DNA from 2 places in the Micromonospora sp. NPDC048930 genome. Region 2 is predicted to be linked to the other one. Evidence: riboswitches for the same ligand, from Rfam matches in the RefSeq annotation. Region 2 holds a riboswitch; the other holds the start of a gene.
What was found. Region 2 has a riboswitch for cyclic di-AMP ahead of ACGFI9_RS10470 (transglycosylase family protein). Riboswitches for the same ligand answer to the same signal wherever they lie in the genome.
Positions count from the first base shown of each region.

Region 1: linked by a shared signal. The riboswitch ahead of ACGFI9_RS20635 (NlpC/P60 family protein) and the one ahead of ACGFI9_RS10470 (transglycosylase family protein) in region 2 are both predicted to bind cyclic di-AMP.

Region 1 covers NZ_JBICUB010000007.1:319,997-324,583, forward strand. Annotated here, with positions in the region: gene ACGFI9_RS20625 (C40 family peptidase) at 1-323, shown strand, start outside; gene ACGFI9_RS20630 (N-acetylmuramoyl-L-alanine amidase) at 388-2,415, opposite strand; cyclic di-AMP (ydaO/yuaA leader) riboswitch at 2,647-2,782, shown strand; gene ACGFI9_RS20635 (NlpC/P60 family protein) at 2,795-3,829, shown strand; gene dcd (dCTP deaminase) at 3,877-4,455, opposite strand; gene ACGFI9_RS20645 (pyridoxamine 5'-phosphate oxidase family protein) at 4,534-4,587, shown strand, end outside.
Region 2 covers NZ_JBICUB010000003.1:351,727-356,313, forward strand. Annotated here, with positions in the region: gene ACGFI9_RS10465 (radical SAM/SPASM domain-containing protein) at 1-978, opposite strand, end outside; gene ACGFI9_RS10470 (transglycosylase family protein) at 1,108-1,761, opposite strand; cyclic di-AMP (ydaO/yuaA leader) riboswitch at 1,767-1,931, opposite strand; gene ACGFI9_RS10475 (glycoside hydrolase family 3 protein) at 2,121-3,950, opposite strand; gene ACGFI9_RS10480 (LLM class flavin-dependent oxidoreductase) at 4,117-4,587, shown strand, end outside.

The sequences.
Region 1 (4,587 bases), on a different contig from region 2:
TCGCCTGCGCGCAGGTCGGCAAGTGGTACGAATGGGGCGCCACCGGCCCGAACACGTTCGACTGCTCCGGCCTCACCCAGTACGCCTACAAGGCGGCGGGCATCTACCTGACCCACTTCACCGGTGCGCAGTGGAACGAGGGCCGGCCGGTGTCCCGCGCCGAGGCCCGCCCCGGTGACCTGGTCTTCTTCTACAGCGACCTGCATCACATGGGTCTCTACCTCGGCAACGGGCTCATGGTGCACGCGCCCCGCACGGGTAAGCAGATCCAGGTCGCGAAGATCAGCTACATGCCGGTAGCCGGCTTCCGCCGGGTCACCTGACCTCCCTCAGCAGCACGAAGGCCCCCGGTCCACGCGGACCGGGGGCCTTCGCCGTCGGGACCGGTTACGCCGGCGCGCCGACCGATGCCGGCTGGATCTCCACGTCGTCGAGGTTGACGAACATCACCCGGTGGCCGAACTGCACCTGCACGTACTTGTTCTCGCCCCGGATGACGGTCCAGTCACCCGGCGCCGAACCGTCGAACGTGACGGCCCGGTAGTACTCGCCCGGCAGGACCCCGCCGACCGCGTACCGCTGGCCCGCCGGGAACTTGTACTGCAGCGGCGAGATGGTCTGGTACGGCACCCCGGCCGGGTACGCCGCCCGCTCGGGGTAGGCCCGCCCGTACACCGGGATGGTGGCCTTCCCGGGCTTGGGGGTCACCACGAAGCCCTCGGCCCACTTGGCCGTGGGCGCCGAGGCCGGGTTGTAGAACCACGCCTTCTGGCCGAGGTACCAGATCGCCGTCCAGTCGCCCTGGACGCCGGCGAGGGCGTACGTCTGACCGGCGGACGCGCGGGCGCCGTGGTCGGAGATGTACATGGTGTCCGGCGTGCCGTTCGGGCGCAGCCCGAGGTCGTTCACCAGCGGCGCGTCCACGCTCGGCGCGGTGCGCAGGATGACCGAGGAGGAACCGCGCAGCGGGCACGGGGCTGCCGGCGGGGTCGGCTTCGGAACGCCCGGCGGCTGCTGGTTGCAGCCGTAGAACGCCGGCTGGTTGGTGGCGTAGTCCGGGTCGATGGTGACCAGGCCGGTGTGCGGCGTGGCGGTGCCCTGGAACGGCGCCTTCATCAGGTCGAAGTAGTGCGACCAGTCCCAGTACGGGCCCGGGTCCCAGTGCATCCCGGCCACGTTTCCGGCGGTGGTGCCGGGGACATTGTCGTGGCCCAGGATGTGCTGCCGGTCCAGCGGGATCTGGAACCGCAGCGCCAGGTGCCGGACCAGCTTGGCGGAGGCCCGGTACATCGCCTCGGTGTACCAGGTGCCGTGGCCGGCGAAGCCCTCGTGCTCGATGCCGATGGACTTGGCGTTGACGTACCAGTTGCCGGCGTGCCAGCCGACGTCCTTGGCCTTGATGTGCTGGGCGACGTAGCCGTCCACCGAGCGCAGCGTGTAGTGCCAGCCCAGGTAGGTCACGGTCTGCACCAGCTTCACGCTCGGGCCGAAGTAGCCCTCGGTGTCGTGGATGATGATGTACTCGATCTTCTGCTGGGCCGGCCGGTTGGCGAGGTCGTAGTTGCCGTAGTCGCCGGCGCCCGGGCCGTACTTCCCGTACGGCGCGGGGATCCACTCGCAGGCCAGGCGGACCGGGCACTCCAGCCCGTCCGGCCGCTCGGCGCGGCGCAGGCCCAGCTTGTGCAGCCCGGACTCGTCCGGCGTCACCGCGGTGGCCGCGAGGGTCACCCGCTGGCCGTCGTCGGTGGTCCGGGCGGCGCCCTGGCCGATCTGGTCGTAGACCTCGTCGGCGAAGGCCGCCGCCGCGTCCTCGGTGTCCGCGCCGGAGTATCGGGCCACCGCCCCGTACCAGGCCGCCGGGTCGCTGTCCGCGCCGACCGGACCACCCAGGTCCTTCTGGTACGACGCGAGCAGCGCCGCGCCGCCCCGGATGTTCGCGGCGGCGTCGGTGCGCAGCGTCTCCACCGGGATGCCGGTGAGCGCGGCGGCGGCGTCGACGGTCTGCAGGGACGCCTGGGGCAGCACGTCGCCGGAGGGCGCGGCGGCGACGGCCGGGTCGAGCGTGAGCGGGCGGGAGTCGTCGCCGCGCGGGTCCTCGTTCTCGTCCACGTGCGAGCTGGACGGGGTCGAGGCGACCTGCTCGGCATCGGTCAGGTGCATCGGCCCGTAGCCGCCGCTGGTGCTGGGCTGGCCCGGGTGGGTGTCCCAGCGGGACTCCAGGTACGAGACGCCCAGCAGGACGCTCTGCGGCACGCCGTACTGGTCGGCCGCGGCGGCGTACTGCTGCTGCCGGTCGGCGGTGTCGGTGGTGGATGGTTCGGCGGCCACCGGGCCGGTGGCGCCGAGGGCGGTGGCTGCCGCGACGGCGGCGGCCAGCAGTATCCGTCTGCCCGACGGCGGGGGTGAGAGGTGCATCAAACCTCCAGACAGGGATGGGGGTCACTGCGCTCCCACCCTCACTCCACGCCCGGCCCGTGGTCAATACCTTTCTGCCCTGTAATACCTGCTGAAGGAAATCTTCACCGGGCCCGCGATCGCGAATTTGCGTACGGAGTGTCACGGCGTCTCGGGTTGCGGATTGATAACGGCGATCTCTACTCTGGTCTGTCGTCGACCGCCAGTTCACCGCCCAGCCCGGGTGGTGACGGTCGGACACCGCCGAGTCGCCTCCGGGCGAGCCGGGGACCCAGGTGCCTGGGGTGAATCCGCAGCCTCTGCGGTAGGGCGGCTCCCTTCCCGCCCGAACCCGTCAGCTAACCCGGTAGGCGGTCGGGAAGAAGGAGTACGGAGCCCGGTGGCACACCATGCCCCGCGGCCACCGTCGGTCCGGTCGCTCGACCGGCTGACGGCTGCGCCGCGTTCACGCTGGTCCCGCTTCACCACCGCCCTCGCCGCCCTGGTCGGCACCGCCGTCATCCTGACCGGCGGCGCCACGGCGGCGCACGCCGATCCGTCCGTCGCCGAGATCGAAGCCCAGATCGACCGGGACTGGAACAAGCTCGAACCGATCATCGAACAGGTCAACGCAACCCGCGAGGACCTCGCCGCGAAGCGCAAGCAGGCCGCGGCGCTGGCCAAGCAGATCGCCCCGCTGCAGGCGAAGGTCGACGAGGCCCTCGGGCAGGTCGGCGGCCTCGCCGCCGACGCGTACAAGGGGAACAGCATCTCCACGGTGAACGCGCTGCTGGGCAGCCGCTCGCCGGGCGAGGTGGTCGACAGCCTCGAACTGCTCGACCGCTTCGCGCACCGCCAGCAGCAGCAGGTGCAGACCGTGGCCGACCTGCGCGACCAACTGGCCGCGAAGAAGAAGCCGCTGGACGAGATGATCGCCAAGCTGGCCCGTACCGAGGCCCAGCTCGCGGCGCAGAAGAAGCAGATCGACGCCGAGATCGCCCGGCTCCAGAAGCTGCGGCTCAAGGTGTACGGCAACGGCGGCGGTGGGCCGCTGCGTCCCGCGCCCTGCCCGGCCGGCTACCCGGGCGGTCCCGGCGGGGTCGCGGCCAAGTTCGCCTGCGCCCAGATCGGCAAGATCTACGTCTGGGGTGCCGCCGGCCCGGACCACTACGACTGCTCCGGCCTGACCATGGCCGCCTGGGCCAAGGCCGGCGTGTCACTGCCGCACAACGCCCGGCAGCAGCACGACGTCACCCGGCGGGTGAGCCGCAGCGAGCTGCAGGTCGGCGACCTGGTCTTCTACTACAGCGACCTGCACCACGTCGCGTTGTACGTCGGTGGCGGCTGGGTGGTGCACGCCTCCCAGTCCGGCAAGCCGATCACGATGAAGCGCGTCGACGACGGCCAGATCAACAGTTACGGCCGTCCGGGCTGACGGTCGGCAGAGGGCTCCCGCGTCGCGGGAGCCCTCTGCGTCCTCGTTCAGCGGGTCGGCCAGACCCGCCAGTTCTGCCAGGACCGGCTCGGGGTGGGGCCGCGCTGTCCCTGGTAGCGCGAGCCGTAGACCTCCGACCCGTACGGGTGCTCGGCCGGCGAGGAGAGCCGGAAGATGCAGAGCTGCCCGATCTTCATGCCCGGCCAGAGGGTGATCGGCAGGTTCGCCACGTTGGAGAGTTCCAGCGTGACGTGCCCGGAGAAGCCGGGGTCGATGAAGCCCGCCGTCGAGTGGGTGAGCAGCCCGAGCCGGCCCAGGCTCGACTTGCCCTCCAGCCTGCCGGCGAGCTGGTCGCCCAGCGAGATCACCTCGAGGGTCGAGGCGAGCACGAACTCCCCCGGGTGCAGCACGAACGGCTCGCCCTCGGGAACCTCCACCATCGACGTCAGGTCGTCCTGCTGGATGGCCGGGTCGATGTGGGTGTAGAGGTGGTTGTTGAAGACGCGGAAGAGCCGGTCCAGGCGTACGTCGATGCTGGACGGTTGCACCAGCGTGGGCTCGAAGGGCTCCAGCGCGAGCGTGCCCGCCTTGATCTCGGAGACCAGGTCGCGGTCGGAGAGCAGCATCGGAACACCATAGCGACCGGTACGGGTGACCTGCGTGTCGGACTACATCTTCGTACACCTGTTCGATAGAATGTCCGCATGGCATCCTGGTCCGAATTCGCCGCCGACGAGCCCCGACTCGCCGACGAGATC
Region 2 (4,587 bases):
ACACACCTCGGGCGGCGTGTCGCCGGCGAGTCGCCGCCGGAACGCGCGGTACTCCGCGCCGTACCAGATCTCCGGGAAGGACCGTTCCGCGACCGTGCCGAGCCGCACCCGGTCGTCGCCCATCACCATGCAGCAGGGCTGCACCACGCCGGTGCTGGTGATGTAGGCCGCCTCCCACGGCCAGGAGCACCCCGGCCGGTCGCCGGGGGCGGCGGGCGGCGTGGCGGTGCGGGGCAGCCGCAGGCGTACGCCGAGCCGGTCGGCCTCGGCCGCCGCCCGCTGGAACGCCTCGGCGGCCCGGTCGGCGTCCACCCCGGTCCAGAGCGCCTGGTCGGCGGTGAACGCGCGGATCTCGGCGTACCGGCCGGCGGGGTCGGCGTCGGAGAAGCTGTGCGACAGGTTCTGCACGTGCAGCTCGTCGACGCCGATCCGGCCCAGCAGCCGGACCAGCGCGGGCAGCTCGTCGACGGTGTCCCGCATGGCGACGAAGACCACCCGGATCCACGGGGTGTCGCTGCCCGCCGCCCGCTTCGCCGCGACCAGGCCGGTCAGGTTCGCCACCACGGTGTCGAAGTCGGCGCCGTCGCGCACCCGCTGGTACGCCTCGGCCCGGGCGCCGTCCAGCGAGACGTGCATCCAGCCCACCCCGCTGGCCACCAGCTCCGCGGCCCGCCGCCGGGTCAGCAGGGTGGCGTTGGTGTTGAACCCGACGGTGATGTCCCGCGCCACCGCCGTCGCGATCATCTCCATCAGGTACGGCGACAGCAGCGGCTCGCCGAGCCCCTGGAGGGTGAGGCCGCGCAGCCCGGGCAGGTCGTCCACCACCCGGTGGAACAGCTCGGGGCGCATCGCCCCGGCCAGCTTGTTGACCGGCGGCCGGTACCGGACCAGGCACATCAGGCAGCGCAGGTTGCAGGCGGAGGTGACCTCCAGCTGGAGGGTCGTCGGCAGCGGCGGATCGTCGACAGCGACCGGCATGCCCTCGCTTGCCCGGGTGCGACCGCGCTAAACCGGCCGTCCCGGGTGCGACGAACGCCCGGCCGGGAGCGTCGGCCGGGCGTTCGTCGTGCGGTGGACCGGCTGCTGGTGGTCCGGTCCGGTGCCGGGTCAGCGCAGGCGCAGCCGCTGGCCCGGGAAGATCAGACCCGGGTCGTCGCCGACCACGCGCTTGTTGCGCTCGTACAGCGCCTGCCAGCCGCCGGCGAGGTTGTGCGCGTCGGCGATCTCGGACAGGGTGTCCCCCGGCTTGACCGCGTAGGTGCCGCCGCTGCTCGGGGTGGTGGCGCGGTGCTTGCGGGTCACCGGCCGGTCACCCCGGTACGACCGGTCCTTGGTGGCCTTCTTGTGCGCCCGCTTCGACCCGCCGTCCGGCCTGGACGAGTAGTGCTTGGCCGAGCCGGCCTTCTTGCCGCAGACCGGCCAGGCCCCGATGCCCTGCCCGTCGAGGACCTTCTCCGCGATGGCGATCTGCTCGCCGCGGCTGGCCAGGTCGGCACGGGCGGCGTACTGCTGGCCGCCGTAGCCGTTCCAGGTGCTCCGGGAGAACTGGAGCCCGCCGTAGTAGCCGTTGCCGGTGTTGATGTGCCAGTTGCCGCCGGACTCGCACTGGGCGATGGCGTCCCAGTTGACGCTGGAGGCGCTGGCCGGTGCGGCCGGCCCGAGGATGGCGGCGGCGCCGGTGGCGGCGCCGACGACGAGCGCCCCGACGGCGAGGCGACGCGGCGTGGTCCGTCGGTGACGAGCGACGTGTTCACTTGCCATGGTGGGTTTCCTCCACGCCGACGAGGTGAGCTGTCGGGTTCGGGCCGAGGAGCCCGGCCGCGCATGGCGGCTTCACCCCGAGGTGTCGAGCACCGAGGAACGTGGGTCCCCCGCTCCCGCCTGAGGTCAGGTACCGCCGGGCCGGTGGCGGAATTAGGCGTTACCGGCCCGTGGTGTCCGCGATCGCGAACGGCTACGACGTTAGGAACGGTTTGCGACGAACGCCCACTTCTTGTGAAGTTCTTCACCCGGCCGGGCGACGGCGTCGCCGTCCGGGTTGCGCGGGGGCCGGACGTGGTCTATCAGCGGGCTCATCACCCACAGTGACCGTCCACGCCGGCCCCCCCGTCGCCGTCCCTTCAGTACGTCAGGCCGTAGCCCTGCGGGAAGAGCGGGACCTGCCCGTCGCCGGCGTTGATGGGCTGCTGGCTGACCGAGTTCATCCAGGTCATCGGCAGTTTGCCGGTGGGCGCGTACCCGCCGAAGAGGACGTCGGCCACGCCGGCGCCCTCGGTGCCGGGCAGCCAGGAGGCCAGTAGCGCGGACCACTTGGGCAGCTCGGCGGAGATGTCCATCGGCCGGCCGGAGACCAGCACCACGATCACCGGCACCCCGGCGTTGCGCAGCGTCGAGATCGTCCGCAGGTCCTCGCGGTCCAGGCTCATGCTGCCGGTGCGGTCGCCCTGGCCCTCCGCGTACGGTGTCTCGCCGACCACGGCGATCGCGGCCCGGTACGTGCCGTCGATGCCGGTGCCGCGCTGGTTGTAGGTGACCGTGGTGGTCGGGCCGACGGCGGCGCGGATGCCCTGCAGGATCGTGGTGCCGGGGGTGATGTTCCCCGAGGATCCCTGCCAGGAGATGGTCCACCCGCCGCTCTGGTTGCCGATGTTGTCGGCGTTCTTGCCGGCCACGAAGATCTTGTTGTTGTCCCGCGCCAGCGGCAGCACGCCGCCGGCGTTCTTCAGCAGCACCTGCGACTGTCGGACGGCCTGCCGGGCGAGGGTCCGGTGCGCGGCGCTGCCCACCGTCGCGGTCCAGCTCCGGTCGGTGTACGGGCGCTCGAAGAGCCCGAGTTCGAACTTCTTGGTGAGGATACGCCGGTTGGCGTCGTCGATCCGGCTCATCGACACGTGCCCGTTCTGCACCTCGGCGCGCAGGGTGCTGATGAAGCTCTTCCAGGCGGTGGGGACCATCACCATGTCGATGCCGGCGTTGATCGCGGTGCTCACCTCGGCGGCGGTGAAGCCGGCGTTGCCGTCGATCTGGTCGATGCCGTTCCAGTCGGAGACCACGAAGCCGGAGAAGCCGAGCTCTCCCTTGAGGACGGTGGTGATCAGGTACTGGTGGCCGTGCAGCTTCACCCCGTTCCAGCTGCTGTAGGAGATCATCACCGCGCCCACCCCGCGCTGCACGGCGGCCTGGAACGGCGGCAGGTGGATGGCCCGCAGGTCCGCCTCGCTGAGCTGGGTGTCGCCCTGGTCGTCGCCGCCGGTGGTGCCGCCGTCGCCGACGTAGTGCTTGGCGGTGGCGAGCACCGAGGTGGGTCCGCCGAGGGTGTTGCCCTGCAGGCCGGTGACCAGGGTGGACAGGCTGGACGGCAGGTCGGGGGTCTCACCGAACGACTCGTAGGTACGCCCCCACCGGTCGTTGCGGGCGACGCAGAGGCAGGGCGCGAAGTCCCAGTCGAGGCCGGTGCCGGTGATCTCCTCGGCGACGGCCTGGCCGATCTGCTGCACCAGGGCGGGGTCGCGGGTGGCGCCGAGGCCGATGTTGTGCGGGAAGATCGTCGCGCCGTACACGTTGTTGTGCCCGTGCACGGCGTCCACCCCGTAGATCATCGGGATGCCGAGCGGGGTGGCGAGGGCGGCCCGCTGGAAGCCGTCGTACATGTCGGCCCAGGACGTGGCGGTGTTCGGCGACGGCGCGGAGCCGCCGCCGGAGAGGATCGAGCCGAGCCGGTAGGTGGTGAGGTCGGCGGCGGTGACCGAGCCGCGCTCGGCCTGGGTCATCTGGCCGATCTTCTCGTCCAGGGTCATCCGGGACAGCAGGTCGGCGACGCGGGTGGCGACGGGCAGCGACGGGTCCTGGTACGGCAGGACGGCGGCGGCGGCCGGCACGGGCGCGGCCAGGGCGGTGACCGCGACGAGGAGCAGGATCAGCGGGAGAGGGCGGTGATGGTGGCGGGTCACGGGTCGCTCCTTCCGGAGGAACACTGAGGCCGGTGACCGGACCCTACGCCCGCGCGCATCGACTGTGAACAATCCGTGCAGGTTCCGGAACCGTCGCGCGGGCCGGCGCCGGCGGGGGCTACCGTGGCGGAGGTCGCGCAAGATCGGACGAGGTGACGGGACGGACATGACCGACCACGGACACGAGCTGCTCTTCGGCGGCTTCGTCACGCCAAGCGCCGGGCAGCCCGAGCAGGTGGTGGCCCTGGCCAAGCTCTGCGAGCAGGCCGGCCTCGACCTGGTCACCTTCCAGGACCACCCGTACCAGCCGGGCTTCCTGGACACCTGGACGCTGATGTCGTTCGTGGCCGCGGCGACCAGCCGGGTCCGGCTGGCCGGCAACGTGCTGAACCTGCCGTTGCGCCAGCCGGTGGTGCTGGCCCGCAGCGTGGCCAGCCTGGACCTGCTCACCGGCGGCCGGGTCGAGCTGGGCCTGGGCGCCGGCGCGTTCTGGGAGGCGATCGAGGCGGTCGGCGGGCGGCGGCTCAGCCCGGGGCAGGCGGTGGACGCCCTCGACGAGGCGATCCGGGTGATCCGCGAGGTCTGGGACACCGGGCGGCGCGGCATGGTCCGGGTCGAGGGCGAGCACTACCGGGTG